3 regions of the Caballeronia jiangsuensis genome follow, and region 1 is predicted to be linked to each of the others. Evidence: predicted binding sites of a transcription regulator. Region 1 holds the regulator's gene; each other region holds the start of a gene.
What was found. Region 1 encodes LexA, which represses DNA repair genes until DNA is damaged. Its sites were predicted from a motif close to ACTGTATNNNNATACAGT; they were not measured.
Positions count from the first base shown of each region.

Region 2: PQR08_RS20145 (putative DNA modification/repair radical SAM protein) is a predicted target of LexA. The motif match lies at 8,045-8,062, and genes of this name have one in related genera.
Region 3: recA (recombinase RecA) is a predicted target of LexA. The motif match lies at 7,171-7,188, and genes of this name have one in related genera.

Region 1 is NZ_JAQQDB010000034.1:38,320-47,862, reverse strand. Features, by position in the region: gene PQR08_RS28690 (DUF2939 domain-containing protein) at 1-454, opposite strand, end outside; gene PQR08_RS28685 (hypothetical protein) at 544-870, opposite strand; gene lexA (transcriptional repressor LexA) at 1,087-1,764, opposite strand; gene PQR08_RS28675 (sulfate ABC transporter substrate-binding protein) at 2,024-3,058, shown strand; gene cysT (sulfate ABC transporter permease subunit CysT) at 3,151-4,056, shown strand; gene cysW (sulfate ABC transporter permease subunit CysW) at 3,957-4,961, shown strand; gene PQR08_RS28660 (sulfate/molybdate ABC transporter ATP-binding protein) at 4,978-6,048, shown strand; gene PQR08_RS28655 (CysB family HTH-type transcriptional regulator) at 6,084-7,010, shown strand; gene PQR08_RS28650 (asparaginase) at 7,042-8,034, shown strand; gene PQR08_RS28645 (2-hydroxy-3-oxopropionate reductase) at 8,847-9,543, opposite strand, start outside.
Region 2 is NZ_JAQQDB010000018.1:25,759-35,301, forward strand. Features, by position in the region: gene PQR08_RS20100 (ABC transporter permease) at 1-888, opposite strand, end outside; gene PQR08_RS20105 (sugar ABC transporter ATP-binding protein) at 878-2,440, opposite strand; gene PQR08_RS20110 (ABC transporter substrate-binding protein) at 2,510-3,517, opposite strand; gene PQR08_RS20115 (LacI family DNA-binding transcriptional regulator) at 3,646-4,734, opposite strand; gene PQR08_RS20120 (phytanoyl-CoA dioxygenase family protein) at 4,946-5,746, shown strand; gene PQR08_RS20125 (aldose 1-epimerase) at 5,743-6,675, shown strand; gene PQR08_RS20130 (hypothetical protein) at 6,688-6,990, opposite strand; gene PQR08_RS20135 (hypothetical protein) at 7,299-7,670, opposite strand; gene PQR08_RS20140 (hypothetical protein) at 7,738-7,959, opposite strand; gene PQR08_RS20145 (putative DNA modification/repair radical SAM protein) at 8,075-9,286, shown strand; gene PQR08_RS20150 (UdgX family uracil-DNA binding protein) at 9,286-9,543, shown strand, end outside.
Region 3 is NZ_JAQQDB010000010.1:164,794-174,336, reverse strand. Features, by position in the region: gene PQR08_RS13260 (PglL family O-oligosaccharyltransferase) at 1-249, opposite strand, end outside; gene PQR08_RS13255 (pilin) at 428-1,021, opposite strand; gene PQR08_RS13250 (TerC family protein) at 1,145-1,855, opposite strand; gene sucD (succinate--CoA ligase subunit alpha) at 1,966-2,847, opposite strand; gene sucC (ADP-forming succinate--CoA ligase subunit beta) at 2,949-4,115, opposite strand; gene PQR08_RS13235 (DUF2889 domain-containing protein) at 4,224-4,877, opposite strand; gene recX (recombination regulator RecX) at 4,996-5,979, opposite strand; gene recA (recombinase RecA) at 5,999-7,069, opposite strand; gene PQR08_RS13220 (response regulator transcription factor) at 7,322-8,059, shown strand; gene PQR08_RS13215 (sensor histidine kinase) at 8,065-9,543, shown strand, end outside.

The sequences.
Region 1 (9,543 bases):
GTTCCCTGGGCGCCTGCTGCGCGGCCGTGACGCCCGAGGCCGGCGCGTTCGACGGCGTTGCCGATGCACCGTTTCCGGCTTGCGGCGGTTGCTCGCCCGGATCGCCGCGCGGCGGAATGCCGTTCAGAATCGCCGCGACGCCGTCCGGTGTCGCATATGAATCGACGAGAGGACCGACGAGCGCCGCACCGATCATCGCCCCGATGATTGCGAGCGGATTGCCGCTCTTTTGAATATCGACGCGGCGCGTGAGCAGTGCGCCGACCTGTTCCTTGAGGCTCGCCCGCAGCGCGGGAAAATCGACGTACTGGTTGACGGTCTGCGCGTCGCGGGCATCGGCTGCGCGCTTCACGCGATTCAGCGCGATATAAGGTGACGCGTAAATAAAAGCGAGCGCCGCGACGAGAATCAGGACAACGAACGCGGTAGCGACAGAGCGGGTAGTGCGGGACATGCGACGACGAAGCCTCTTTGCAAAACGTGAATCCGGGATTGACCACGCCGGCGCGCGATAAATCCCGTGAATTCACGTTCCGCCCCGATTCAGGCGAGGATGCCGCCGGCGAGCCCCGCGTCTTCCTCCGCGATGCAACGGTCGATCATGCGCGACACTTCGTCGATCTTGCCCACCAGAATCACGCGCGATTGCCCGCGATAGACGCGCACCGGCGCGCGCTGTTCCGGCTCCGCGTGCACCGTGCTGCTCAGCGACACGCGCGCGAAAGCCGGCTGCCGGGAGGGCAGCGCGGGCATGTCGTCGAAGAGGTCGGGGGCGGTTTCGGCGTGCGGCGTGCCGCATGCGATCAGCGTGCGCAGATGGCGCAGGCGGCCAAACTGACGGAAGGGCAGCAGACGGGCAAAACGTTCCATGATGACTCTCCAGACGATAGGACGCACCGCGGCGCACCGCGCACGGCGGCCGTCATGCTTGTTGTGTTTGAGCCGCCTCGACTGAGCGTTAAAGCGGTTGGTGAGGCTATCTTGCGATGTCAATGGGACATTTCTTGTCCCATTCTTATCTCTTTCTGAACATGAGCGAACTATTTGCCCGCGCTTTTCGCTCCCCGCCCTTGCCGGGCGGAGACTTCAGAACTCGCCAGAACGAATCAGGCCAACCGCGATGCCTTCCAGCGCGAAATCGCCGCTGCCGGAGCGCACGAAAATGTTCTCGTAGTCCGGATTCTCGGCGATCAGCTCGACCCCGTCCGGACGACGCTTCCAGCGTTTGACCGTGACGTCGTCGCCCAGACGCGCGACGACGATCTGTCCGTCCTTCGCCTCGGTGCGCTTCTGCACGGCGAGCAGATCGCCGTCGAGAATGCCGGCGTCGCGCATCGACAGGCCGCGCACTTTCAGCAGATAGTCCGGCTTGCTGGAGAAGAGCGCGGGATCGCATGCGTAATGCTGCGAGATGTGTTCCTGCGCGAGGATCGGGCTACCTGCCGCGACGCGTCCGACGAGCGGCAGCGACAGTTGCATGATGCTCTGATGCGGCAGCGTGAACTGATGCGGCAGTTCCTCCGAGCGATCGATGCGCGAGGCGTCGCCGAGCAGCCGGATGCCGCGCGACGAGCCCGCCGCCAGTTCGATCACGCCCTTGCGCGCCAGCGCCCGCAAGTGCTCCTCGGCCGAATTCGCCGAGCTGAAACCGAGTTCCGCCGCGATCTCGGCGCGCGTCGGCGGAAAGCCCGTGCGGTCGATCGCGCGCTGGATCAGTTCGAAGACCTGCTGCTGCCGCGCGGTAAGTTTTGATGTCTTTGTCACAGGCTCTGGCCCCTGGGTGCACTGTATGGATGGACAGTTGACTGTATTTTTATACAGTATTTCGCGCTTTTCAAGCTTTACTTTAAGTTCGTCCGCCCGCCGCAGCCGAGGACGCGTTTCGCCGCCGCCGTCGCTTCTTCCACCCAGGAATATGCTTCTTAGCAGTTTTACGTATAAAAAAGTGAATAACGATTATTTCTAATCATATAGACGCCTCGATAGACTGATTCCGTCAATTCGATAAGACGGAGAACGGGGAATGCAAAGCATCAAACTGGGATTGGGCAAGGGCGCGCGGCGCGTGCTCGCGGCGGCAGCGCTGACGGCGGCGGGCGTCGGGCTGGCTGCGTCGGCGTTTGCGCAGACGTCGTTTCTGAACGTCTCCTACGACCCGACCCGCGAGCTGTATCAGGACTTCAATCAGGCGTTCGCGAAGAAGTGGAAGGCCGACACGGGCGAAACGGTCACTTTCAAGCAGTCGCACGGCGGCTCGGGCGGACAGGCGCGCGCGGTGCTCGACGGTCTGCAGGCCGATGTCGTCACGCTCGCGCTCGCCTACGACATCGATGCGCTCGCGTCCAAGGGACTCGTCAACGCGGACTGGCAGAAGCGTCTGCCGGACAACGCGTCGCCGTACACCTCGACGATCGTGTTCCTCGTGCGCAAGGGCAATCCGAAGCACATCAAGGACTGGGACGATCTGGCCAAGCCCGGCGTGTCGATCGTCACGCCGAATCCGAAGACTTCGGGCGGCGCGCGCTGGAACTATCTCGCGGCGTGGGCGTATGCGCAGCACAAGCCGGGCGGCAACGACCAGACCGCCAAGGACTTCGTGACGAAGCTCTACAAGAACGCCGGCGTGCTCGATTCCGGCGCGCGCGGCGCCACGACGAGCTTCGTGCAGCGCGGCCAGGGCGACGTGCTGATCGCGTGGGAGAACGAGGCGTTCCTCTCGGTGAAGGAATTCGGCACGGACAAGTTCGAGATCGTGGTGCCGTCGGTGAGCATTCTCGCGGAGCCGCCGGTCGCGGTGGTCGACAAGGTCGTCGACAAGCACGGTACGCGCAAGCTCGCCGACGCCTATCTCAAGTATCTATATAGCGACGAAGGACAGCAGATCGCCGCGCGCAATTTTTATCGGCCGCGTTCGGACAAGGTGCCCGCTGAACTCACGAAGCAGTTTCCGAAGCTGAAGCTCTACACCATCGACGACACGTTCGGCGGCTGGACGAAGGCGCAGAAGACGCATTTCGCGGACGGCGGCGTGTTCGATTCGATCTATCAGCCGCAGTAAGCGAAAGAGCGGGCGACGCGGCGCGTCAATGACGCCGCGCGCCCGAAGCAGCGACGCGCCCTACCCCGGCGCAAGAAAAGGATCAATCAAGGATGACGACCCTCACATTCAAGAAGCCGAGCGCGCTTCCCGGGTTCGGCCTGACGCTCGGCATCACGGTGGCGTACTTAAGCCTCGTGGTGCTGATTCCGCTTGCCGCCACCTTCGCGAAGACCGCGACGCTCGACTGGGCGCAGTTCGTGCGCGCGGTCACGTCGCCGCGCGTGCTCGCGTCCTATCGGCTCACGTTCAGTGCCGCGCTCGGCGGCGCGCTCATCAACGCGGTGTTCGGCTTTCTCGTCGCGTGGGTGCTCGTGCGCTACACGTTTCCGTTCAAGCGCATCGTCGATGCGATCGTCGATTTGCCGTTCGCGCTGCCGACCTCCGTCGCGGGCATCTCGCTCGCCGCGGTCTATGCGGGCAACGGCTGGATCGGGCAATATCTCGCGCCGCTCGGCATCAAGGTCGCGTTCACGCCGCTCGGCGTGCTCGTCGCGCTGACGTTCATCGGCTTGCCGTTCGTCGTGCGCACGGTGCAGCCGGTGCTCGAAGAGTTCGAGCGCGAGCAGGAAGAGGCCGCCGCGTGCCTCGGCGCGACGCGCTGGCTGACGTTTCGCCGCGTCGTGCTGCCTTCGGTGTTTCCCGCGCTCCTGACCGGTTTCGCGCTCGCGTTCGCGCGTGCGCTCGGCGAGTACGGCTCGGTGATTTTCATCGCGGGCAATGTGCCGATGAAATCCGAGATCACGTCGCTGCTCATCATCACAAAGCTCGAACAGTACGACTACGCCGGCGCGACCGCGCTTGCCGTCGTGATGCTGTGCGTGTCGTTCCTGATGCTGCTCTTCATCAACACGCTGCAATGGTTTCTCCAGCGGCGCACGAGCAAGACGGGCGCGGCGCCTGCCGTCGCGGCCGGGCCTTCGCTGCATGTCGGACATCCGGGCGGAGGTCAGGTATGAGCACGCCCGATAGCAAGGCGCTTCCGGTGCACGCCGCCGCACGCGTGCGCGCAAGCGGCCTCAATCCCGTCACCGAACCGCGCGCCGTGCGCTGGCTGCTGACGGGCATCGCGCTCGTGTTTCTTGCGCTCTTTCTCGTCGTGCCGCTCGTCGCGGTGTTCGTGCAGGCGTTCGCGAAGGGCATCGACTATTACTTCGAGTCGCTGAAGGATCCCGATGCGTGGTCCGCGATCAAGCTCACGCTGATCACCGCGGCGATCGCCGTGCCGCTGAACGTCGTGTTCGGGCTGGCCGCTTCGTGGGCGATCGCCAAGTTCGATTTTCGCGGCAAGGCGCTCCTGACCACGCTCATCGATTTGCCGTTTTCGGTTTCGCCCGTGATCTCCGGTCTCATCTACGTGCTGATTTTCGGCGCGCAAGGCTGGTTCGGTCCGTGGCTCGCCGCGCATGACGTGCAGATCATCTTCGCCGTGCCGGGCATCGTGCTCGCGACGATCTTCGTGACGTTCCCGTTCGTCGCGCGCGAGCTGATTCCGCTGATGCAGGCGCAGGGCAACGACGAAGAGGAAGCGGCGCACGTGCTCGGCGCATCGGGCTGGCAGATCTTCAGGCGCGTGACGCTGCCCAACGTGAAGTGGGGCCTGCTCTACGGCGTGATTCTCTGCAACGCGCGCGCGATGGGCGAGTTCGGCGCGGTATCGGTGGTGTCGGGCCATATCCGCGGCCAGACCGACACGATGCCGCTGCACGTCGAAATTCTCTACAACGAATACAACTTCTCGGCCGCGTTCGCGGTGGCGTCGCTGCTTGCGCTGCTCGCGCTCGTGACGCTCGCGCTCAAGCTCCTCGCGGAGCGGCGCATGTCGCAAGCCATCAGCGAAACCCGGACACCCGCACAGAATTGAAGAGGCCGACAACATCATGAGCATCAACGTTCGCAATCTGCAAAAACGCTTCGGCGATTTCACCGCGCTCGACAACGTCACGCTCGATTTTCCTGCGGGCGAACTCGTCGCGCTGCTCGGGCCTTCGGGCTGCGGCAAGACCACGCTCCTGCGGGTCATCGCGGGCCTCGAATTCGCCGATGCGGGCCAGGTCGTGCTGCATGGCGAAGACGTCGCGGCAGTCGGCGCGCGCGAGCGGCAGGTCGGCTTCGTGTTCCAGCACTACGCGCTCTTCAGGCACATGACGGTGTTCGAGAACGTCGCGTTCGGCCTGCGTGTGAAGCCGCGCCGCGAGCGTCCGAGCGAAGCCGTGATCCGCGAGAAGGTGCATGAACTGCTGAAACTCGTGCAGCTCGACTGGCTCGCCGAGCGTTTTCCGTCCGAACTGTCGGGCGGACAGCGGCAGCGCATCGCGCTGGCTCGCGCGCTCGCCGTCGAGCCGAAAGTGCTCCTGCTCGACGAGCCGTTCGGCGCGCTCGATGCCAAGGTGCGCAAGGAACTGCGCAGCTGGCTGCGCCGCCTGCACGACGATCTGCATATCTCGACGCTCTTCGTCACGCATGACCAGGAAGAGGCGCTCGAAGTGGCGGACCGCATTGTCGTGATGAATCATGGGCGGGTGGAGCAGGTGGGCAGTCCGCAAGACGTGTACGATCATCCGCAGACGTCGTTCGTGTACGAGTTTCTCGGCGCGGCGAACCGGCTGCAGGGCAATGTCGATGCCGGCGGCTTTGTCGTCGATGGCGCCGCGAGCCCGATCGCCGCGGAGGCGCATTTCAGGGGCCGGGCGCTCGCGTATGTGCGTCCGCACGATCTCGCGCTGTATCCCGCCGACGGCACGCATCGCGACGGCATCGTGGTCGGCGTGCGGCGCGTCGTGACGCTCGGCGGCTCGGTGCGTGTCGAGCTCGAAGGCAGCGCAGGCGGCGTGATCGAGGCGGAACTGGATCGCGAGGCATGGCGCGCGCTCAAGCTCGATGTCGGCGACGGCGTGACGGCCGTGCCGCGCGCGCTGCGCGTCTTTCCGGCGCCGTCGCCGGCGCAATGAGATAACAACATAAAAGGATCGCGGAGAGGTTTCACATGAATTTCCAGCAATTGCGCTTCGTGCGCGAGGCCGTGCGTCAGAACATGAATCTGACGGAGGTCGCCAACGTGCTCTACACGTCGCAGTCGGGCGTGTCGAAACAGATCAAGGATCTGGAGGACGAGCTCGGCGTCGATATCTTCATTCGCCGCGGCAAACGTCTCACGGGTCTCACCGAGCCGGGCAAGGAGGTGCATCAGCTGATCGAGCGCATGCTGCTCGACGCGGAGAACCTGCGGCGCGTGGCGCGCCAGTTCGCGGATCAGGACAACGGCCATCTCGTCGTCGCGACGACTCACACGCAGGCGCGTTACGCGTTGCCGAAGGTCATCCGCCAGTTCACCGAGGTGTTCCCGAAGGTGCATCTCGCGCTGCGCCAGGGCAGTCCGCAACAGATCGCGCAGATGATCATCAATGGCGAGGCGGATATCGGCATCTCGACCGAAGCGCTCGACCGTTATCCGGATATCGTCACGTTTCCGTGCTATTCGTGGCATCACACGGTCGTCGTGCCGAAGGGTCATCCGCTCGTCGGCCGCGAGAACATCACGCTCGAGCAGATCGCCGAATATCCGATCGTCACTTACGACCAGGACTTCACCGGCCGCTCGCACGTCGACCAGGCGTTCGCGAGCGCGGGCGCGATTCCCGATATCGTGCTCACCGCGATCGATGCCGACGTCATCAAGACGTATGTCGAGCTCGGCATGGGCATCGGCATCGTCGCGGCGATGGCCTACGACGCGAAGCGAGACACCGAGCTCGTCGCGCTCGATACGCAGCATCTGTTCGAGGCCAGCACGACGCGTGTCGGCTTGAGAAAGGGCGCGTTTTTGCGGGCGTATGCGTATCGATTGATCGAGATGTTCGCGCCGCAGCTCGAAGAAGCGCAGATCGCGGCCCAGCTTCGCGAAACGGCGTGATCCGCATGCCGGCTGATTTACAATCGCCGGCATGAATACTTCCTCTCTCCCTCGCATCGCCGTGCTGGCGACGGGCGGCACCATCGCCGGGTCCGCCGGTGACGCATCGAAGACGGCGGGCTACAAGGCGGGCGTCGTCGGCGTCGACAAATTGCTCGATGCCGTGCCGGCGCTCGGTTCAGTGGCGCGCATTCACGCCGAGCAGATCGCGAGCATCGACAGCAAGGACATGAGCGCCGCGCTGTGGGCCACACTCTCATCGCGCATCGACGAACTGCTCGCGCAGGACGATATCGATGGCGTGGTCGTCACGCATGGCACCGATACGCTCGAAGAAACCGCGTATCTGCTGCATCTCACGGTGAAGAGCGCGAAGCCTGTCGTGCTGACGGCGGCGATGCGCCCATCGACTGCGCTGTCCGCCGATGGCCCGCTCAATCTGCTGAACGCGGTGACGGTCGCGGCGTCGAGGGATGCGGCGGGCAAGGGCGTGCTCGTCGCGGTCAATAACCAGATTCACAGCGCGCGCGATGTCACCAAGACGAGCACTTACGCCGTCGATGCGTTTCGCTCGCCCGAGACCGGCGTGCTCGGTTTTGTGCAGGACGGGCGCGTCGAGTTTCAGCGTATGGTCGTGCGGCCGCATACCGTCGCGAGCGAGTTCTCCGTGACCGGTCAATGGCCGATGGTCGAGATCGTCGCGAGTTACGCGGATGCATCGCGGGTGATGGTCGATGCGCTTGTTGCGGCGGGAGTGCGGGGGATTGTTGTTGCGGGGACGGGCAATGGCTCGATGCATGCGACGCTTACGCAGGCGCTCGCCGATGCCGTTTCGCACGGCGTCGCGGTTGTGCGCGCGTCGCGCGTGGGGGCGGGGCATGTGATGCGCAACGGCGCCGCGAATGATGACGCCATCGGGAGCGTCAGTGCGGGGACGCTTAACCCTTATAAGGCGCGGGTTTTGTTGATGCTTGCTCTTGCTTCGGGAGTTGATGACTTGCAGCGCGTTTTTGATGTTTATTAGGGGTTTTTTTTTGTTTGCTTGGACTTCCATGAATGGCCTGATTTCTTGTCGGTCTATTAGCACCGCCCCTCCCCGGGGCGGGGGTCACTTTCTTTGCTGCTGCAAAGAAAGTAACCAAAGAAAGCAGCTCGTTTAAGCCCGCGGTCACACGCACGTTGGCCATGCTTGCCAGCCGCCCATGGCACTCGCCTAAGTGTCGCCCTCGAAGGCCCAATCGGGCTTGGCTCGCGCACGGTCTGCCGCCCGAGAGGTTTCAGCGCGCTGGTTCAGCACCAAAGAGCTTCGGCACAGCGCTACGCGCTGCCGTTGGGTATGCGAGGGAAACCGTCGAAGAAGAAGCGCACGCAAACCCGATTGACCCATCGGCCGCGAAGCGGGCTGGAGCTATTTGGTGCTGAACCAGTTTGTGGTGTGGTGCGATGTGACGGACCGTGCGCGAGCCAAGCCCGGTAAGTCCTTCGAGGGCGACACTTAGGCGAGTGCCATCGACGGCTGGCAAGCATGGCCAACGTGCGTGTGACCTCGGGCGGTGAGAAGCTGTTTCTTTGGTTACTTTCTTTGCAGCAGCAAAGAAAGTGACTGCCGCCCCGCACAGGGGCAGTGCTAATAAACCGACACGAAATCAGGCCATCCACAGAAAACCAAAAAAAGCAATCCGACGCGGACACCCGACGATAAACCGTCTGACCGACCAAGGCTTACCCGGCGCATCACCGGGTGCCGCTTCTCGGACCCCACTTTGTCGCCCTCAGCCCAGAGCGACATTTGTCCCGCGTGCCCATACGCGGGACGCCCCACGGTTCAGGTGCCGCTTACGCAGCCTTGGCTTGCGCCGGCTCGTCAGCCACCTGGAAGTTCGACATGATTTCGAGCGCACGCACGAGCGCCGAGTGATCCCACGCCTTGCCGCCGTTCGCGGCGCACACGCTGAACAGTTGCTGCGCGCTGGCCGTGTGGGGCAGGGCGAGGCCCATCTTGCGCGCGCCGTCGAGCGCGAGGTTCAAATCCTTCTGATGCAGCTCGATCCGGAAGCCCGGATTGAACGTGCGCTTCGTCATGCGCTCGCCATGCACTTCGAGAATGCGCGACGACGCGAAGCCGCCCATCAACGCACGACGCACGCGCTCCGGATCGGCGCCCGAACGAGCCGCGAACAGCAGCGCTTCCGCGACCGCCTCGATGTTCAGCGCGACGATGATCTGGTTCGCGACCTTGCAGGTCTGACCCGCGCCGTTGTCGCCGATGAGCGAGATGTTCTTGCCCATCAGTTCGAACAGCGGCTTCGCAATCTCGAACGACTTCTCGGGGCCGCCGACCATGATCGTGAGCGTCGCTTCGCGCGCGCCGACTTCGCCGCCGGAAACCGGCGCGTCGAGATAGTCGCAGCCGAGCGCGTTGATCTTCTTCGCGAACTCCTGCGTTTCCAGCGGAGCGATCGAGCTCATGTCGATCACGAGCTTGCCCTTCGTGAGACCCTTCGCGACGCCGTCATCGGCGAACAGCACATTG
Region 2 (9,543 bases), on a different contig from region 1:
TGTGTAACGCAACAACTGAATGATGAGCGCGCCGATCAGCGTGCCCGTGATATACGCCTTGCCGCCGGTCAATGCAGTGCCGCCGACCGCGACCGCCGCGATTGCATCGAGTTCGACGCCGAGGCCCACCACGTTCGCATCCGACGACGAATTCACAGAGATCGAAATGAGCCCCGCGAGTCCCGCGAGCGCCGCGCATACCGTGTACGCGATCATCTTGACGCGCGCAGTCGGAATGCCGGAGAGATACGCGGCGTCCTCGTTGCCGCCCGTCACGAGCAGGTATTTGCCGAACAGCGTCTTGCGCACGATCCATGTGAAGAGCGCGACGAGCACGAGCATCAGCAGGATCTGGAAGGGCACGCCCGCCACCTTGCCGAGCGCGATCCACTGAAACGCGGGATTGTTGAACGCTTGCAGGCTGCCATCGGTGACGACCTGCGCGATGCCGCGACCCGCGATGAACAGCACGAGCGTCGCGACGATCGGCTGCACGTTCAGACGCGTGACGAGAAAGCCGTTGAACACGCCGCATAACGCAGCGGCGATGACCGGCAACGTGAACGCGAGAATGATGCCGAGCGGCCCGTCGATATTCATGAAGAGCATCGGCGCGAGCGCACCGGCAATCGCCATCGAAGCACCGACCGACAAATCGATGCCGCCCGTCGCGACGACCAGCGTCATGCCGATGCCGACGATCACGATCGTCACCACTTGCGTGAGATTCACGTTGAACGTCTGCAACGAAAGGAAGTGCTGCGTGAAGATCAGGTTGAAGACGATCATCGCGAGCAGCACGGCGACTTCGCGCTGGATCGCGACGCCGCGTTTCCTCTTCACGGGCGCCTGCACGATCGGTGCGGCGCGTTGCGTGTCATCGATCATGTTTCGCTTCCTCCACCGCTTCGGCGAGCGTCGATTCCGCGCCCGCGCCGTACGCGATCGCGTCCATGATGGATGCCTCGTTCATCTGCGCGCCGTCGAGTTGCGCGACCGTTTCGCCATCGCGGATCACGACCGCGCGATCGGCCACGGCCGTGAGTTCTTCCAGTTCCGATGCGGACAGCAGCACCGCGAGTCCCGCATCGCGCAACTCGCGCACGATCTTCGCGACATCCGCTTTCGCGCCGACATCGATGCCGCGCGTGGGTTCATCGAGCAGCAGAAGGCGAGGGTGGGTCGCGAGCCAGCGCGCGAGCAACACCTTCTGTTGATTGCCACCCGAGAGCTCGCGTATCGGCTGATCCGGCGAGCGCAGCTTGATGCCGAGCGATTCGACGAAACCATCGACGATCTCGCGCTGTTTCGCGATATCGACCACGCCGCGCTTCGTCAACGCGGGCAGGCATACGAGCGTGAGGTTGTCGCGCACGGACAGCTCCGGCACGATGCCTTCGGCCTTGCGATCTTCCGTCAGATAAGCGATGCCGCGCGCGATCGCATCTTTCGGTGACTTGAACGCGGCATTCTCGCCGCCGACCGCGAGCGCGCCCTTCGCCGGGCGGTCCGCGCCGAAGAGAAGGCGCATCGTCTCCGTGCGTCCCGAGCCGAGCAAACCCGCGAGACCGACGGCTTCGCCCGCGTGCACATCGAGCGATACGTCCGTGACTTTCGTGCCCGCGGCGAGGCCTTGAGCCGAGAGCGCAACAGGTCCGCGCTTGGCGAGGTTCGCTTCCTTCACCGCGCTATCCTCGTGCACGACGGCGGCGAGCGTGCGGCCGAGCATCGTCGTGACGAGCTTCAGCTTGTCCATCTCCTGCATCGAGTTTTCGGCGACGGTCTGACCGTCGCGCATCACGGTGACGCGATCGCACAGCGCATACAGTTCATCGAGCCGATGCGACACGAAGATCACCGCGCGCCCGTCGTCGCGCAAACGGCGCACGACGGTGAAGAGCAGTTCGACCTCGCGTTCGTCGAGCGAGGACGTCGATTCGTCCATGATGACGAGCTTCGCATCCGACGACACCGCCCGCGCGAGCGCGACCATCTGCTGGATCGCGGTGGAATATTCGCGCACGGGCTTCTTCACATCGATTCGTAATCCGAACGATTCGAGCAATTCAGCCGCGCGCCGCTGCACCGTCTTCCAGTCGATGAGACCGAGACGGCGCGGCTCACGCCCGAGAAAGATGTTCTCCGCGACCGAGCGGAACGGCACGAGGTTGATCTCCTGATAGATCGTGCTGATGCCTGCCTCGCGCGCGTCCTTCGGTGTGCGGAAATCGACTTCGCGGCCATCGAAGCGAATCGTGCCCGCGCTCTTGCGATATGCGCCCGTCAGAATCTTGATGAGCGTGGACTTGCCCGCGCCGTTCTGGCCGATGAGCGCGTGCACTTCGCCCGCCGCGACCGAAAGGCGCGCGCGCTTCAACGCAGCGACGCCGCCGAACGCGATGTCGATGTCCTGCATGTCGAGAAGGAGAGTCTGAGCCATGCCGTGAGTCCGTCGAAATGAAAAAGCGAGCGCCTTCGATCAGGCGCCCGCAAGACACACACACTCCGCTCAGTACCCGTACTGCATGCTCGCGTCGACGTTGCTCTTGTCGTAGAAGCGATCCGAAACCTTCACCCACGGCGGAATCGTCTCGCCCTTCGCGTACTTCTGCGCGACATCGCACGCGAGCGGCCCGAAGAACGGGCTCGATTGCACGCTCGCGCCGAGCTCGCCCGCCTTGATCGCTTCGAGCCCGCCCTTGGTGCCGTCGATCGTCACGAGGACGATGTCCTTGCCCGGCTGCTTGCCCGCCGCCTTGATCGCGGCGATCGCGCCGAGCGCCATTTCGTCGTTGTGCGCATAGACGGCGGTCACATCGGGATGCGCCTGGAGCAGCGTCTCCATCACCTGGCGGCCCTTGTCGCGCGCGAAGTCGCCGCTCTGCGACGCGACGATCTTCATGCCCGAATTCTTCGCGATGACTTCGTCGAAGCCCTTCTTGCGATCGTTCGCGGCGGAAGCGCCCGTAGAGCCTTCCAGTTCGATGATGGTCGCTTTGCCGTTGGTCGCCTTCACGAGCCAGTCGGCGGCGCGGTGCCCCTGATCGATGAAGTCCGAGCCGATGAAGGTGATGTAGTCCTTGCCCGCCTTCGCCATCGACTGGTCGATGTTGCGATCGACGAGAATCACCGGAATTCCCGCCTTCTTCGCCTGCATCACGACGGGCACGAGCGGCTTCTCTTCACGCGGCGGGAACACCAGCAGATCGACGTGCTGCGCGATCATGCTCTGGATGTCCGAGACCTGCTTGGCCGCCGAGCTGTTGGCGTCGGTCATGACCATCTGCCAGCCGCATTTCGCGGCGATATCCTTGAAGCTCTTCGTTTCCGCGAGACGCCACGGGTTGTTGCTCTCCGTCTGCGCGAAGCCGACCTTCAACGGCTTCTTGTTCGGGATTTTCGGCAGTCCGTCATCGGCGGCGTGCGCGGCGGTGAAGCCGGCCGCGAGCGTCAGGGCGGTCAGTGCGGCGGCGAGCGGGCGCAGGCCCAGGCGCGATTTCTTCTCTAGCGACAGCATGTCTTCCTCCATAGGATGGTTTGCCTTTTTCTAGTGGTGCCGATGCTTGTGTTGCCCGGTCTGCCTGCTGCGAGAGTGGTCATGCGTACTGCGACTTCGGCGATTATTTCATCGCGTTTTATTACTGGTCAATCGCTAATATTATTAATTGCGAGCTGTTTTGCTACGGTGATTTCCCTGACCGAGCCGCGTTCGATCAGCGGACCGTCGAGCTTCACGGTGCGGCGTCGCACCGGTGCGCCCGCAGCGCGGTTTTCTTCTTCCTGAAGCAGCGTTTCGACCGCCCAGCGCCCGAGCTCATAGTTCGGCAGGACGACGGTGGAAAGCGGCGGATGCGTGTGCCGCGCGATTTCCTGATCGTCGTAGCCGAGCACGGAGACGTCATCGGGTACGCGCAGGCCGAGCTGTTTGAGCGCCTCGATCGCGCCGAGCGCCATCAGGTCGTTCGCGCAAAAGATCGCAGTCGGCGGATTCGGCTCGCGCATCAGCGAGAGCGTTTGTTCGAAGCCGGTGCCCGGGCTCCAGTCGCCTTCGCGAACGAGCTCCGGCGCGTATGGCAAGTCGGCCGTCGCGAGCGCGGTGCGGTAACCCTTCAGCCGATCGCGCGCCGCATCCTGCCACGGCTCGCCATTGATATAACCAATGCGTTTGTGGCCCGCGGCCAGCAGATGATCCGTCGCGCTGTGGCCGCCCGCGACTTCGGCGGGCACGACCGACGAAACGCTCGCATCGCTCGTATAGCAGTTGAGCAGCACGGTCGGAACTCTGGCGAGAAGCGCGGGCAGGGTCACCCGGCGCGTGTAGACCGTCGCGTAGATCACGCCGAGCACGTTCGGATTGCCGAGCGTTGCGTCGAGCACGCGCGCCTCGATCTCCGCGTTGCCGTGCGTCGAATAGACCGCGAGCATGCGCCCGTTGGCGAACGCGGCATCGCGCGCGCCGTCGATGCTGACGACCGGATGCGGACTCGTCGAAATTTCGTCGGCGAGATAGACGATCAGGTTGCGTTCGCCCTGACTCTCCAGTGCGGCGACCGGTTCGCGCTGCGTCATGCGATAGCCAAGTTCCTGCGCGGCACGCAGCACCTTGTCGCGCGTGGTATCGGAAAACTTCGCGCCGCTTGCGTTGTTCAGCACGAGCGAGACCGTCGATTGCGAGACTCCTGTGAGCTTCGCGATGTCGGTCATCGTCGGGCGGCGTTGCGTGGATTTTTTCATTGTGCGTGCCGCGTGCGGCGTCTGAAGCTTCCGCGAATCGTGTCGCGCGGGCCGAATGAACTTGCCACTAATATTAGTGATGAATGCCGCGGAAAGCACGGATTTATTGGTCATTTCAGATCAGGGTTTTCACCGGTTATTACTAATAATATTGACGAACGGATTACACGCGTGCGATTCTGTCCTCGCACTCGCAACGAGGAGAGGGCGCATGGGCAAATACGACGAGAGCACGCGAGACGCGTTCGCCGAAGCGTTCGAACGAGACGGCTTCGTGCTGTTGCGCGACCATTTCCCGCGTGCCGCGCTCGAAGCCTGGAACAATGCGTTCGCGCCGCTTTTGCAACCGCATATCGAAGCCGCACGCGAAGCATCGACGAGCGGTAATCGCGGACCGGGCCGCTACTACGTCACGCTGCCGTTCGAAGGCGTGTTTGGGGACCCGTCGATCTTTTGCGATGAAGACATCGTCGGCATCGTCGAGCGCGTGGCCGGACGCGATCCGGTGATGTGTCAGCTCGCCACCGATACGCCCGTGGCCGGCTCCGAGTACCAGGACTGGCATCGCGATACGCCGCCGCTTTTCGAAGACGCGCCCGAGACGCCTTCGTTTCAGCTTGCGGTGAATTTCCCGCTCGTCGATGTCGATGAGCGCAACGGCCCGCTCGAAACGACGCGCGGCACGCATTGCATGTCGCGGGACGACGCGCTCGCCGGTCTGGAGGCAGGGCGCTTCGCTGCCGAGCAGGTGCCGATGAAAGTCGGCGACGTGATGATTCGCGATGTGCGCGGGCTGCATCGGGGCACGCCGAATCTGAGCGGCGAGCCGCGTCCGATGGTGGTGATCGGCTACAGCCGTGCGTGGTACTTCCGGCCCGAGGTGCATATCGACGTGCCGCGCGACGTGTTCGCCGAATTGCCCGCGCGCGCGCGGCGTCTCCTGCGTTTCAATCCGCTGGTCGAGAAGACGGCGCGCACCTTCGACGAAAGCTACCGGCAGTTCGCATATTGAGCGCCGCACTGTCCGACACGCTCGTCGAGCTGCGTTACGGCGCACGGCGCGTGCTACTCGCGCCGCATGTGGGCGGCTCGATCGCGGCCTTCGACGAAATACGCGATGGCCGTTCGATCGACTGGCTGCGTCCCGCGACGCCCACCGCGCTCGCCGCCCGCGATCCGCTCGGCATGGCGAGCTTTCCGCTGCTGCCGTACTGCAACCGCATCCGCGATGCGCGCTTTCGGTTCGACGATGCGCTCGTCGATCTGTCCGGCGATGGCAATGCCTTTGCGCATGCGCTTCACGGCAACGCATGGCGCTTGCCGTGGCGCGTGGGCGAGGTGTCGGAGTCGCGCGCGTGCCTGCATTTTTCGCACGAGCCTTCGAAAGCAGCGGCGCATCACTGGCCGTTTGCGTATGAAGCGACGCAGGAATTCGCACTCGATGCCCACACGCTAACGGTCACGATCTCCGCGCGCAACCTGTCCGATCGGCCGATGCCCTTCGGCATGGGACATCATCCATACTATCCACGCACGCGAAACACACGCGTTCACGCGCACGTCGCGGCAATGTGGCATAGCACGCCCGATCTGTTGCCGACGCATGCGGGAGCGCATCCGTGCGTCGATGCGATGGCGTCGAAAGAAGGCATGTCCGCCGATGCATTCGATCTCGATAACAACTTCGCCGGCTGGTCGCGCACGGCGACGATCGCGTGGCCGGACGAAGGGCGCGCGATCACGCTCGACGCCGAGACGCCGTTCGATCACATGGTGGTGTACGCGCCGGCGTCGCATCCCGATTTGCTCTGCGTCGAGCCGGTGAGCAACGTGGCGGATTGGGTGAACCTCGATACCGACCGCGCGATGAAGGGCGGCGCGGTGCTGAAACCGGGCGAGTCGGTCATCGCGTCATTCGCATGGACGACTCGCTTTGGGTAGGACGATGTCCGCTTACTGACCGAAGAAGATGTCGCAGCGGGCCGCGTCGCGGCAGCCGCTCTGAGCGCGACCGCTTGCGGATGCGTTTGCGCCCGCGGCCATGCCGCCGTACGCGGCGTCATCGGTTTGAGCAGCGCGCGTTGCGATGGTCTGGTCCTGTTCGGGCGTGGCTTGCGACATGTACATCGGACGCATCGTCTGAACGAGTTGCTGCGCGTCGGCGGGCATGCCCTGAGCGTGTGCCGTGCCGACATTGGCGACGATCGCGCCCGCGGCCATCATCGCGAAAAGTTTTGGATTGACTTTTGCCTTCATGCTCCAGCTCCTTGAAACGAATGCACAAGCAGCCGGGAAACACGATTCTCGGACTCCTTGCAGCTTTATCGATGGATGGGATCGAGCGCAATGGCTAACTCGCCGCAACATGCTTCCCCCGACGCGACGATAGAAGACGCGTCGGCGCAATGAATAGCGCTCAGGGCTTAAGTTACGGGGATGAGGGAGCGGGAGAAATCCCTATCTCGTAGGGATGCTTTGGTGGGGAGTGCCGCGGAGTTGAAGAAAAAGCGCGCTCGGTCTCACGAAGAGACCCGAGCGCGCTTAGGAACTGACTTCAATGCAGTTTAGTTTGACTTCCCGGCACCGCCACTCGACGCACCCGAGTCCATGCTGCTCTTTTTGTTCTTGTGCATCTTGTTGCTGTGAGACGAGTCCATTGTGCTTGCGCCCGAAGCGCCCGACGTCGTGCCCGTCACACCGTTGGCGTTTGGCGTGCTCATGCCGGTCCCGCCCTGGCCAGCGCCGTTGCCGCCGGCCGTACCGCCACCGGCACCGCCGCCCGCGCCCTGCGCGAACGCTGCGCCCGACAAGCCCAGCATCAGTGCCGATACAAGCAGAGTTCTCTTCGCGTTTTTCATGGTGTCCTCCCGTTGATCGATGGTCTCGATGCGCACCGCCTCGCAAAATGCTGCGGTGTCACCGTTTGACTTGCGCAATCGCCGTGCCGCGCGCAAGCGCGCGGCGGCGTTGCGTCAAACCATGCTGCGGGAAGACGCGCGATAACTACGCAAGCGCCTCGTCACACCATTCGATGGCCCATGCCCGCGCGCAATGGACAGCGTCCGATTCGCTGGCAAAGGAATCCAGTTCGCCGGATTCGAAAACTTCCACATGCGCCGTGTGTTCGTCCGGCAGATGTGTGATCTTCGCGTGGGCGTAGTAGCTGCCGTCCTGGTCGTGATGCGCGGTGCAATCGATATGGAACGTCTTGTAGTCGAATCGCATAAACGGGCTCCGGGAAGATGACTCGCGGGCAGGCGCGAAGCGTGCGCAAGCATATTTGCGTTTGACTCCTTACCTCTCGTGAGATACTGTATATACATACAGTATCATATTCAAGATGGATCTCTCCGAAAAGCTCGAAATCCTCGCCGACGCTGCAAAATACGACGCGTCATGCGCGAGCGGCGGCGCGCCGAAACGCGAGTCGCGCGGCATCGACGGCCTCGGCGCCAGCACCGGCTCAGGCATTTGCCACAGCTTCACGCCGGATGGCCGCTGCGTCTCGCTGCTCAAGATTTTGTTGACGAACTTTTGTCTCTACGACTGCCGTTACTGCATCAACCGCCGTTCCAGCAATGTGCCGCGCGCCCGCTTCACGCCGGATGAAGTCGTTAGCCTGACGCTGGACTTTTATCGCCGCAATTACATCGACGGACTTTTTCTTAGTTCAGGTGTAATTCGTTCATCGAACTACACGATGGAGCAGCTCGGCCTCGTCGCGAAGACGCTGCGCGAGAAGCACCATTTTCGCGGCTATATCCATCTGAAGACGATTCCCGATGCCGATCCCGGACTCATCGCGCAAGCGGGACGTTACGCTGACCGCCTGAGCGTGAATATCGAGTTGCCGACGGAAATCAGTCTCGAACGTCTCGCGCCCGAAAAGAGCGGCCGCACGATCAAGCTGGCGATGGGCAATATCCGCGTCGCGCGCGAGGAGTCGGAAGCGGAGCCGCGCGCACCGCGTTTCGCGCCGGCGGGGCAAAGCACGCAGATGATCGTCGGCGCGGATGACACCGACGATCGCACGATCCTCGGCACCGCCGAAACGCTGTACGGCTCATATCAGTTGAAGCGCGTCTATTACTCGGCCTTCAGTCCGATTCCCGACAGCCCATCCGGCGTGCCGTCGAAAGCGCCGCCGCTTTTGCGCGAACATCGGCTATATCAGGCCGACTTTCTGATGCGCGGCTATGGGTTCGCGGCCGCCGAGTTGCTCGCCGACGCCGGCAATCTGCCGCTCGATATCGATCCGAAGCTCGGTTGGGCGCTTGCGCATCGCGACCGCTTTCCCGTCGATCTGAACACCGCGCCCGCGCGCATGATCGCGCGCGTGCCGGGCATCGGTATGCGCAACGCGAAGCGGATTGTCGAGTTGCGGCGCGCGCGGCGCGTGCGCTATCAGGATCTCGTGAAATTGCGCTGCGCCATGGACAAGGTGAAGCCTTTCGTCGTCACGGCGGATTACCGGCCGCCGCTCGGCGAGGCGCCCTCGGACAATCTCCGGCGCGCGCTCGCGACGGAGCCCGTGCAGCTTTCGCTGATCTGATGCATGTCCTTCTCATCGACGACGATTTCGACGCTTGGCGCGCCGCCGCGCTCGATGCGCTCGCGCGAGGACTCACGCCCGAATCGATCGACTGGCGCACGCCGCAAGGGGAACCGGCGCTGTTCAGCGAACCGGCGCAATCGGTAAGTGGGGTAAACGCGGCGGACGCACCGCAAATTCGCGTCTCACGCGAACTCGCGTCGCTCTTGAAGGACGCCGCGCATTTCCGCGACTCGCATCGCTGGAGCTTTCTCTAT
Region 3 (9,543 bases), on a different contig from region 1:
CTGCGCGACGAGCAGTACGCCGAACGCGAGCGGCATCAGCGCGACGACCGGCGACGCGAACGGCACTTTCGGCTCGGACACGCGCACGAGAAGCGCGACCGTCGCGCCGAGCGCCAGATAGAGCGCGAGCGCGTTGTATTCGGCGTAGAAAGTCGGAATCGGATACGTGTGGTTGACGACCGCGAAGGGAATCGTCAACGCAAGACACAAGACGGCAAAACAGAGAAAGCGTGCGTATTGGGAAGGCATAGGGACAGGGAACGTCGGCAACCGGCGCACTATACAAAACTTTGCCCCCGCTGTCCGTCGAACGGCCGGAATTGCTACGAAATCGCTGCTTTTCGCGCAAAAACGACGCTGCATCGACGCGGCGGCGCCGTAAATCCTGCCGCCGCGCTTCCCCATTCGTCGCGATCTTGCGCACCGCTTACGCGCGGCACTCCGGCGGGGCAAGGTTCGCGCGGAGCGTTGCCGCCTGCGCAGGCAATGGGCCGGCGCCCGGCGCGGGCAGCGACGAATCCGTTTTCGCTGCCGCGAAGCATTCCCATGTCACCGATCCCGCTTGCACGACGCCGCGGCTCAGCGCGACGCGCGCGGTCGGGGTATCGGCGTTATCGGGTGTCGAAGGGACGAGCACGAGCGTGTTTGAACCCTCGGGCGCGACGCGCGTTGTGTACGCAATCGTGATCTGCCCGGTGTCGCTATCGACGTGAATCGACTCGACGTTGCGCGTGCCCGGCGGCGACGCAAAGCCGCCCGCGAGATCCGCGCCGCTCGCCGCGTTCTCCGCGACCCCGAGCCGCGCCGCCGCCGCGAGCGTGATGCCCTCGCCCACGCGACTTCGCGCCAGATAATCCTGGTACGCGGGTATCGCATACGCCGCGACCACACCGACGATCGCAAGCACGATCATCAGTTCGATCAGCGTGAAGCCGCGCGTCTGAACTTCTTCCGCGCGCCGTCCGAACCACCATGCGCGCCGTTCGCGCGGCGCGTCCAAATCACAAGCCATCGTCGTCATTGCTGCTCCAGGAAATCAAAAAGCGCCCTGCCGCGAGATGCGATCAGGACGCTTCGATCGTATTGAGGGAGCGCAACGAGCAACAGTCGGCCGAACGGCCTAGGAGATTTCGCGGACGCGCGGTCAGCCGGCCGCGCGATTGCCCTCAGCGAGCGCGCGGCGTTTGAGCAGCCAGCCCAGCGCGACGACCAGGAACGCCCCGGCGACGCGCGCCGCATATCCGGCGAACTCGGTATTGAGCGCGGGCCATCGGTCGATGAACGGATCGTCGATGATGAGTCCCCCCGCGATCCATCCGAGCAGGCCCGCGCCGACCAGCACGACCGCCGGAAAACGGTCGAGCAGCTTCAGCACCAGCGTGCTGCCCCACACGATGAGCGGAATGCTCACGATCAGCCCGAAGATCACCAATGCGAGCCGATGACGCGGATCGGCGGCTTCGGCCGCGCCGGCGATCGCGATCACGTTGTCGAGGCTCATCACGGCATCGGCGACGATGATCGTCTTCACCGCGGCCCACAGACGGTCCGATGCGTTGATCTCGTGTTCGTCGTGATCCGGCTGCATCAGCTTCACGCCGATCCACAAAAGCAGCATGCCGCCCACGAACTTGAGGAACGGAATGTCGAGCAGCATCACGGCGAACGCGATCAGCACGACACGCAGGATGATCGCGCCGAGCGTGCCGAGCACGATGCCTCGCGTGCGCTGCTGATCCGGGAGATTACGGCACGCGAGCGCGATCACGACGGCGTTGTCGCCGCCGAGCAGAATGTCGATCACGATGATCTGGACGACCGCGCCCCAGTGAAGCGTCGAAAAGAATTCAAACATGAGGCAGAAATAAAAAAGCGAGGAAGCAATGCTCCCTCGCTTTTTGTTGGCTTATATACGAAAGGAATCAGTAAGAGTACCAAACCCTCGCGTAATTTGCCCGCTCGATGTCAGAGAACCGACTTCAGCAGACGCGCCATCTCCGACGGATTCTTCGTGACCTTGATGCCGCACGCGTCCATGATTTCGAGCTTGGCGTCCGCCGTGTCCGCACCGCCCGAGATCAGCGCGCCAGCGTGGCCCATGCGCTTGCCCGGGGGCGCCGTCACGCCCGCGATGAAGCCGACGACCGGCTTCTTCATGTTGTCCTTGATCCAGTAAGCGGCGTTCGCTTCGTCCGGACCGCCGATCTCGCCGATCATGATGACGGCGTCCGTGTCCGGATCGTCGTTGAACATCTTCATCACGTCGATGTGCTTGAGACCGTTGATCGGATCGCCGCCGATACCCACCGCCGACGACTGGCCGAGGCCGAGCGCCGTCAGCTGACCGACTGCTTCGTACGTCAGCGTGCCCGAGCGCGACACCACGCCGATGCGGCCTTTCTTGTGGATGTGACCCGGCATGATGCCGATCTTCAGCTCGTCCGGCGTGATCGTGCCGGGGCAGTTCGGTCCGAGCAGCAGCGTCTTGCGGTTTTCGCGGCGCATGCGGTCCTTGATTTCGAGCATGTCGCGAACCGGAATGCCTTCCGTGATGCAGATCGCGAGGTCGAGATCGGCCTCGACGGCTTCCCAGATCGCGGCGGCTGCGCCCGCGGGCGGCACGTAGATGACCGAAACGGTCGCGCCGGTTTCGGCCTTCGCTTCCTTGACGGACGCGTAGATGGGAATGCCTTCGAAGTCTTCGCCGGCCTTCTTCGGGTTCACGCCCGCGACATACGCCTCACGGCCGTTCGCGTATTCGCGGCACGCGCGCGTGTGGAACTGGCCGGTCTTGCCGGTGATGCCCTGCGTGATGACCTTCGTGTCTTTGTTGATCAGAATCGACATGTAGTGACCTCTGTTCGTTTGGCGTCGCCAAAGCTCGCGCTCGGCGACCGCCATTCGTATCTGGTGGAACGCTCTCTTAGGCTCGGTAAGCGAAACCGCGCTTACTTGCCTTCGGCTGCCGCGACGACCTTCTGCGCGGCTTCTTCCATGCTGTCCGCCGAGATGATCGGCAGGCCCGAGTCGGCCAGCATCTTCTTGCCGAGGTCTTCGTTCGTGCCCTTCATGCGCACGACGAGCGGCACCTTCAGGTCCACGGCCTTCGACGCCACGATCACGCCTTCCGCGATCACGTCGCAGCGCATGATGCCGCCGAAGATGTTCACGAGAATGGCCTTGAGGTTCGGATTCTTCAGCATCAGCTTGAACGCTTCGGTCACCTTCTCGGTCGTCGCACCGCCGCCGACGTCGAGGAAGTTGGCCGGCTCGCCGCCGAACAGCTTGATGGTGTCCATGGTCGCCATCGCGAGGCCCGCGCCGTTCACGAGACAGCCGATGTTGCCGTCGAGCGAGATATACGCGAGGTCGAACTTCGACGCTTCGACTTCAGCCGGATCTTCTTCGTCCAGATCGCGGTAAGCGACGATTTCCGGGTGACGGAAGAGCGCGTTCGAATCGAAGTTGAACTTGGCGTCGAGCGCGATGACCTTGCCTTCGCCGGTCAGGATCAGCGGGTTGATTTCCGCGAGCGACGCGTCGGTTTCGTAGAACGCCTTGTACAGACCTTGCAGGATCGCGCGCGCTTGCGGAATCGATGCGTCCGGAATGCCGATCTTGCGTGCGAGGTCATCGGCGTCTGCATCTTGCAGACCGGTCGACGGCTCGACGGCGAACTTGTGCAGCAGCTCGGGCGTCTTTTCCGCGACTTCTTCGATGTCCATGCCGCCTTCGCTCGACGCCATCACGACGACTTTCTGCGAAACGCGGTCGAGCACGAGGCCGACGTACAGTTCCTTCTTGATGTCCGCGCCTTCTTCGATCAGCAGGCGATTCACCTTCTGGCCTTCGGCGCCGGTCTGGTGCGTAATGAGCTGCATGCCGAGGATCTGGTTCGCGTATTCGCGGACCTGCTCGATCGACTTCGCGACCTTCACGCCGCCGCCCTTACCGCGGCCGCCGGCGTGAATCTGCGCCTTGACGACCCAAACCGGGCCGCCCAGCTCTTCCGCGGCCTTGACCGCATCATCCACCGAGAACACGGGTTTGCCGCGCGGGACCGCGACGCCGAATTTCCGCAGGATTTCCTTACCCTGGTACTCGTGAATCTTCATGCGTGATTCCTTCAGTCTGAGAGTTGGAGTGAACTTCTATGTGCTTGAACCGCTTATTTTTCGATTCTTGTTTGAATTCCATGCGTGCGCGCAAGCGCTGCCTGCGCGCTACGAGGCGGACTTTGTCTCCGGCCTGTCCTGTACCGTTGTGCCGGTGTCCGTTTGACCGGCGGGTGCGTGGCCGAACCAGCGCGGGTAATACTCTTTGACCGCGGGGCCGTCGAAACGCAACGCGTGACATCGGCCGAGCTGAAACGGCGGCTCGTCCTGCGGTGCGGTCGTGGAGGGATTGGCGGCGTCGGATTGATTGAACGGATTGCCGTCTTCGATCTTCCAGACGTCGCCGGCGAATGCCTGAATGGCTGCGGTCGGCAGGACGCCGCACAGTTCGGTGAGATGCGTGCAGCCGGCCGCGCCGCGCAGCAGTCTGGTGGCTTCGCGGCGAAAACTTTGGAGCAGATTGAGCCCGATGAGCTTGCGATAGACCGGATTGGACTCGGCGCACAGCGCGCCATAGGGCGACCAGTCCGACGATGCTTCGACGTCGACGATGGTGAGCTTGCGGTCGATGGTGATGCGCAGCCAGAGTTCATGGATCGGCAGGCCGTGTGGCCGGACGCCCGTGGCGAGGCGAAAGTCGCGCGGCTTCTCATCGGTTAGACAGGCTTCGATATCCCAGAGGCCGTCGTCACGCTCGAACGCTTCCAGCCTAATCGCGCGACGGTGGCGCAATTGTCGGGGAGCGGGAGGCGAGAGAGGCATGCTGGAAGTGAGCCGGTACGGGGGAAACCGTGGAATTTTAGCATATTGGGTATTTGGAGCCGGACATGCGTTCCACGAATGAAACGTGCGTGCGGTTTCGGCAGAGACAGGCCGACATTCAGTCGTCGACGATGTCTTCGCTCCAGTCCTCGTCGCCGCCCTTCAGTATCTTCCCGATGGTGCCGCTGGAAAAGCCGCGCGCGGCCAGAAAGCGCGCTTGCTTCGCACGTTCCGCAGGCGTCGCGGGCGGCACGCCGTACTTCTTCTCCCACACGGCCTGGGCGCGCGCGGTTTCGGATTGCGCGAGTTTGTCAGCGGTTTCACTGATGAGCTCATCGCCGACGGCATGGCGCTTCAGCTCGTTGATGATCCTGCTGCCGCCCATTCGCGACGCCCGCCGATGCACGACGCTCTCGACAAAGCGTTCGTTCGACAGCCAGCCATCGCGTTCGAGGCTGTCGAGCAGCGATTCGAGCAAATCGGCTTCATCGACGTACGGGCGCAGCTTGCGCGACAACTCCGCCCGGCTGTATTCGCGCCGCGAGAGAAACGCGAGCGCACGCCCTTTCAGCGAGCGCTGCGGGCGTTTGGGATTGTTGACTTCGCTCGCCGAAGGCTTTCGGGCGCGTTGACTGGAGCGGCTGTAGACCGGTTCGGCCGATTCGACAGGTGCCGGCCCGGCAGGCGCGCATTGCTCGAAGGGCTCGAAAGGATCGGCGTCTTCGAACGGGTCCGTGAAGGGGGTGAGATCGGGTTCGGAGGGTTTGCTTGCGGGCGTGGCCGGCTGCGACGCGCGATCAACGGGACGTGCCTTCGGCTGCTCGGTCGCCTGCTTCAGCAAGGCGCGCGCTTGCTCCAGACGCGCGGCGCGATCGCTCGCATCCTCGCTGCTTTCGCCGTCTTTGACTGGCTCAAAAACGCGACGCGCCGACGCGAATGACTTCGCGTCGGCGCGCTGCTTGTTACTGCGTTTGAAGCCGCTCGACTTCGACGATGCACCACGCCGCTCGCTGCTTCGTTCGTAGCGATCGGCAGAGTCGGAACCGCTTTCGGTTCCTTCATCCGCCGTGTCAGCCTTCGATCCGAACCGACGCTTCTGCATCGTCCTTCAAGCCTGATGCTTACTCGTCGTCGGCCGTTGCAGCGCCTGCGACAGCAGCTTCGCCCAACGCGGCGACACCCAACGATGCGCGGATCTTGTTCTCGATCTCGCGTGCGATGTCCGGATTTTCGCGCAGGAATTCACGCGCGTTGTCCTTGCCCTGACCGATGCGATCGCCGTTATAGCTATACCAGGCGCCGGCCTTGTCGACCAGCTTCGCCTGCACGCCGAGATCGATGATTTCGCCCTGACGCGAGATGCCTTCGCCGTACAGGATGTCGAAGATGGCTTCGCGGAACGGCGGCGACACCTTGTTCTTCACGACCTTCACGCGCGTCTCGTTGCCGATGACTTCGTCGTTCTTCTTGATCGAGCCGATACGGCGGATATCCAGACGCACCGATGAATAGAACTTGAGCGCGTTACCGCCCGTGGTGGTTTCCGGGTTGCCGAACATCACGCCGATCTTCATGCGAATCTGGTTGATGAAGATCACGAGGCAGTTCGTGCGCTTGATCGTGCCGGTGAGCTTGCGCAGCGCCTGCGACATCAGACGCGCTTGCAGACCCGGCAGCGAGTCGCCCATTTCGCCTTCGATTTCCGCCTTCGGCACGAGCGCCGCGACCGAGTCGATGACGATCATGTCGATGGAGCCGGAGCGCACCAGCGCATCCGCGATTTCCAGCGCCTGCTCGCCCGTGTCCGGCTGCGAGATCAGCAGATCCTGCGCGTTCACGCCGAGCTTTTGCGCGTATTGCACGTCGAGCGCGTGTTCTGCGTCGATGAACGCCGCCGTGCCGCCGAGCTTCTGCATCTCCGCGATCACTTGCAGCGTGAGCGTGGTCTTGCCCGACGACTCCGGACCGTAGATTTCCACGACACGGCCGCGCGGCAAGCCGCCGACGCCGAGCGCGATGTCCAGTCCGAGCGAACCGGTGGAAACCACCTGAATGTCTTCGACCGCCTCACCTGCGCCGAGCCGCATGATCGACCCTTTGCCGAATTGCTTTTCGATCTGCGAGAGCGCGGCGGCCAGGGCCTTGCTCTTTTCCGCAGTCATTCCAGCCGGGCCTTTCTTGCTTTCTTCCATGAATCGTCCTTTGCTATGATGAACGGCGTCTGAGGCAGTGTTCACGGGCTTTTCCGTTGCTCGATCGAGCATACGAAACCACGCTTCACACTCACGCAGACACTGTATAAAAAAACAGTAGTTTTTGCAAGCATGCAACCGCGTGGCGCAGCTTTTTTTCCACGCCGCGCGAGACGCGCTAAAACTACGAAACACCTGGAGACCGCCGCGCCGGGCGACAAACGGTGCCGGCAATATAAGGCGCACACGACGATGCGAATCCTCATTGCCGAAGACGACAGCATACTCGCGGACGGCCTCGTCCGATCACTCCGCCAATCGGGATACGCCGTCGACCATGTGAAGCATGGCGTCGAGGCGGACACCGCGCTTTCCCTGCAGACTTTCGACCTGCTGATACTCGATCTCGGCCTGCCGCTCATGTCCGGTCTCGAAGTCCTGCGCCGCCTGCGCGCGCGCAACTCGCAGATGCCCGTGCTGATCCTGACCGCCGCCGACAGCGTCGATGAACGCGTCAAGGGCCTCGACCTCGGCGCGGATGACTATATGGCCAAGCCCTTCGCGCTAAACGAACTCGAAGCACGCGTGCGTGCGCTCACACGGCGCGGCGCGGGCGGCGGCCCGACGGTCGTCAAGCACGGCTCGCTTTCCTTCGATCAGGTCGGGCGCATCGCGACGATCGGCGATCAGGTCATCGATCTGTCCGCGCGCGAGCTCGGCGTGCTGGAAGTGCTGTTGCAAAGAACCGGCCGGCTCGTGTCGAAGGAACAGCTCGTCAATCACCTGTGCGAATGGGGCGAGGAAGTCAGCAATAACGCGATCGAGGTCTACGTGCACCGGTTGCGCAAAAAGATCGAGCCGAGCGGCGCGAAGATCATCACGGTACGCGGCCTGGGTTACACGCTGGAGAAAGCGGGCGTCACGGCGCCCGGCACGAACGGCGCGGGCCCGCAACCGTCGGGCGTCGCCGCCGGCCAACACTATAAGTAGCCTGCATGGCGTCGCCCGCTTCCACCGAATCGCCCGAGTCGCGAAAGTCAAATAATCACGCAAAAGCGAGCGCCGACGATTCCGACGCCCAGCGCGACGCGCGCTATGCCAACCCTTTCGCGCCGCCCGACGAACTCGAGCCCGACGACGAGACGCATCCGCGCTCGCTCTTCGGCGAGATTCTCGACTGGATGCTCGCGCCGCTGCTGCTGCTCTGGCCGATGAGCATCGCGGTGACGTATCTCGTCGCGAAGTCGATCGCGAACGGGCCGTTCGACCGCGCGCTCGAAGCCGACGCCTACGTGCTCGCGCGCCAGATTCAGCCGGTCAACGGCGTCGCCGAATTGCGGCTTCCGGACGCGACGCGCGATTTCCTGCGCGCCGACAACGTCGACAGCGTGTTCTTCCAGGTGCTCGGCACGCGCGGCGAACTGGTCGGCGGCGACCGCGACATGCCCTTGCCGCACGACGACGATCGTCCGCAGCCGGGCATCGTCGAGTTTCGCGACGATGTGCTGCGCGGCAACGACATCCGCGTCGCGTATACGACTGTCGATCTGCCCGGCCTTGCGCCCGGCCGCGATCCAGACAGCGCGCAACCGGTGCTCGTGCAGGTGGCCGAGACGCTCGACAAGCGCAGCCAGCTCGCCAACGACATCATCAAGGGCGTGATCCTGCCGCAGTTCGTGATCCTGCCGCTCGCGATCATCCTCGTATGGTTCGGGCTGTCGCGCGGGCTCGCGCCGCTGCATGCGCTGCAGTCGAACATCCGCGCGCGCCGCCCCGACGATCTCTCGCCGCTCCAGGCGGGCAGCGCGCCGCCGGAGATCGCGCCGCTCGTCGCGTCGTTCAACGATCTGCTCACGCGCCTCGAACAGAACATGGAGTTCCAGAAGCGCTTCATCGCCGATGCCGCGCATCAGATGAAGACGCCGCTTGCGGGCCTGCGCATGCAGGCGGAACTGGCGATGCGCCAGGATGTATCGACGGAAGTGCAGCACTCGCTCGAACAGATCGCGATGAGTTCCGAGCATGCCGCGCGCCTCGTGACGCAACTGCTCGCGCTCGCACGCGCCGAGAATCGTGCGACGGGGCAGATATTCACGCCCATCGTGCTGACCGATCTCGCGCGGCTCGCCGTGCGCGACTGGGTGCAGGCCGCGCTCGCGAAGCGCATGGACCTCGGTTATGAAGAGCCGCCGTTTCCGGTCGAGGTGGAAGGCAACGTCGTGATGTTGCGGGAGATGTTGTCGAACCTGATCGACAACGCGATCCGCTACACGCCGGCAGGCGGGCGCATCACCGTGCGCGTGCGGACCGACGATAACGATCTCGATCTCGTGCATCTCGAAGTGGAAGACACGGGCCTCGGCATTCCGGCAGCGGAGCGCACGCGCGTGGTCGAACGCTTCTATCGCATACTCGGGCGCGAGGGCGATGGCAGCGGACTCGGCCTTGCGATCGTGAAGGAGATCGCGACGATG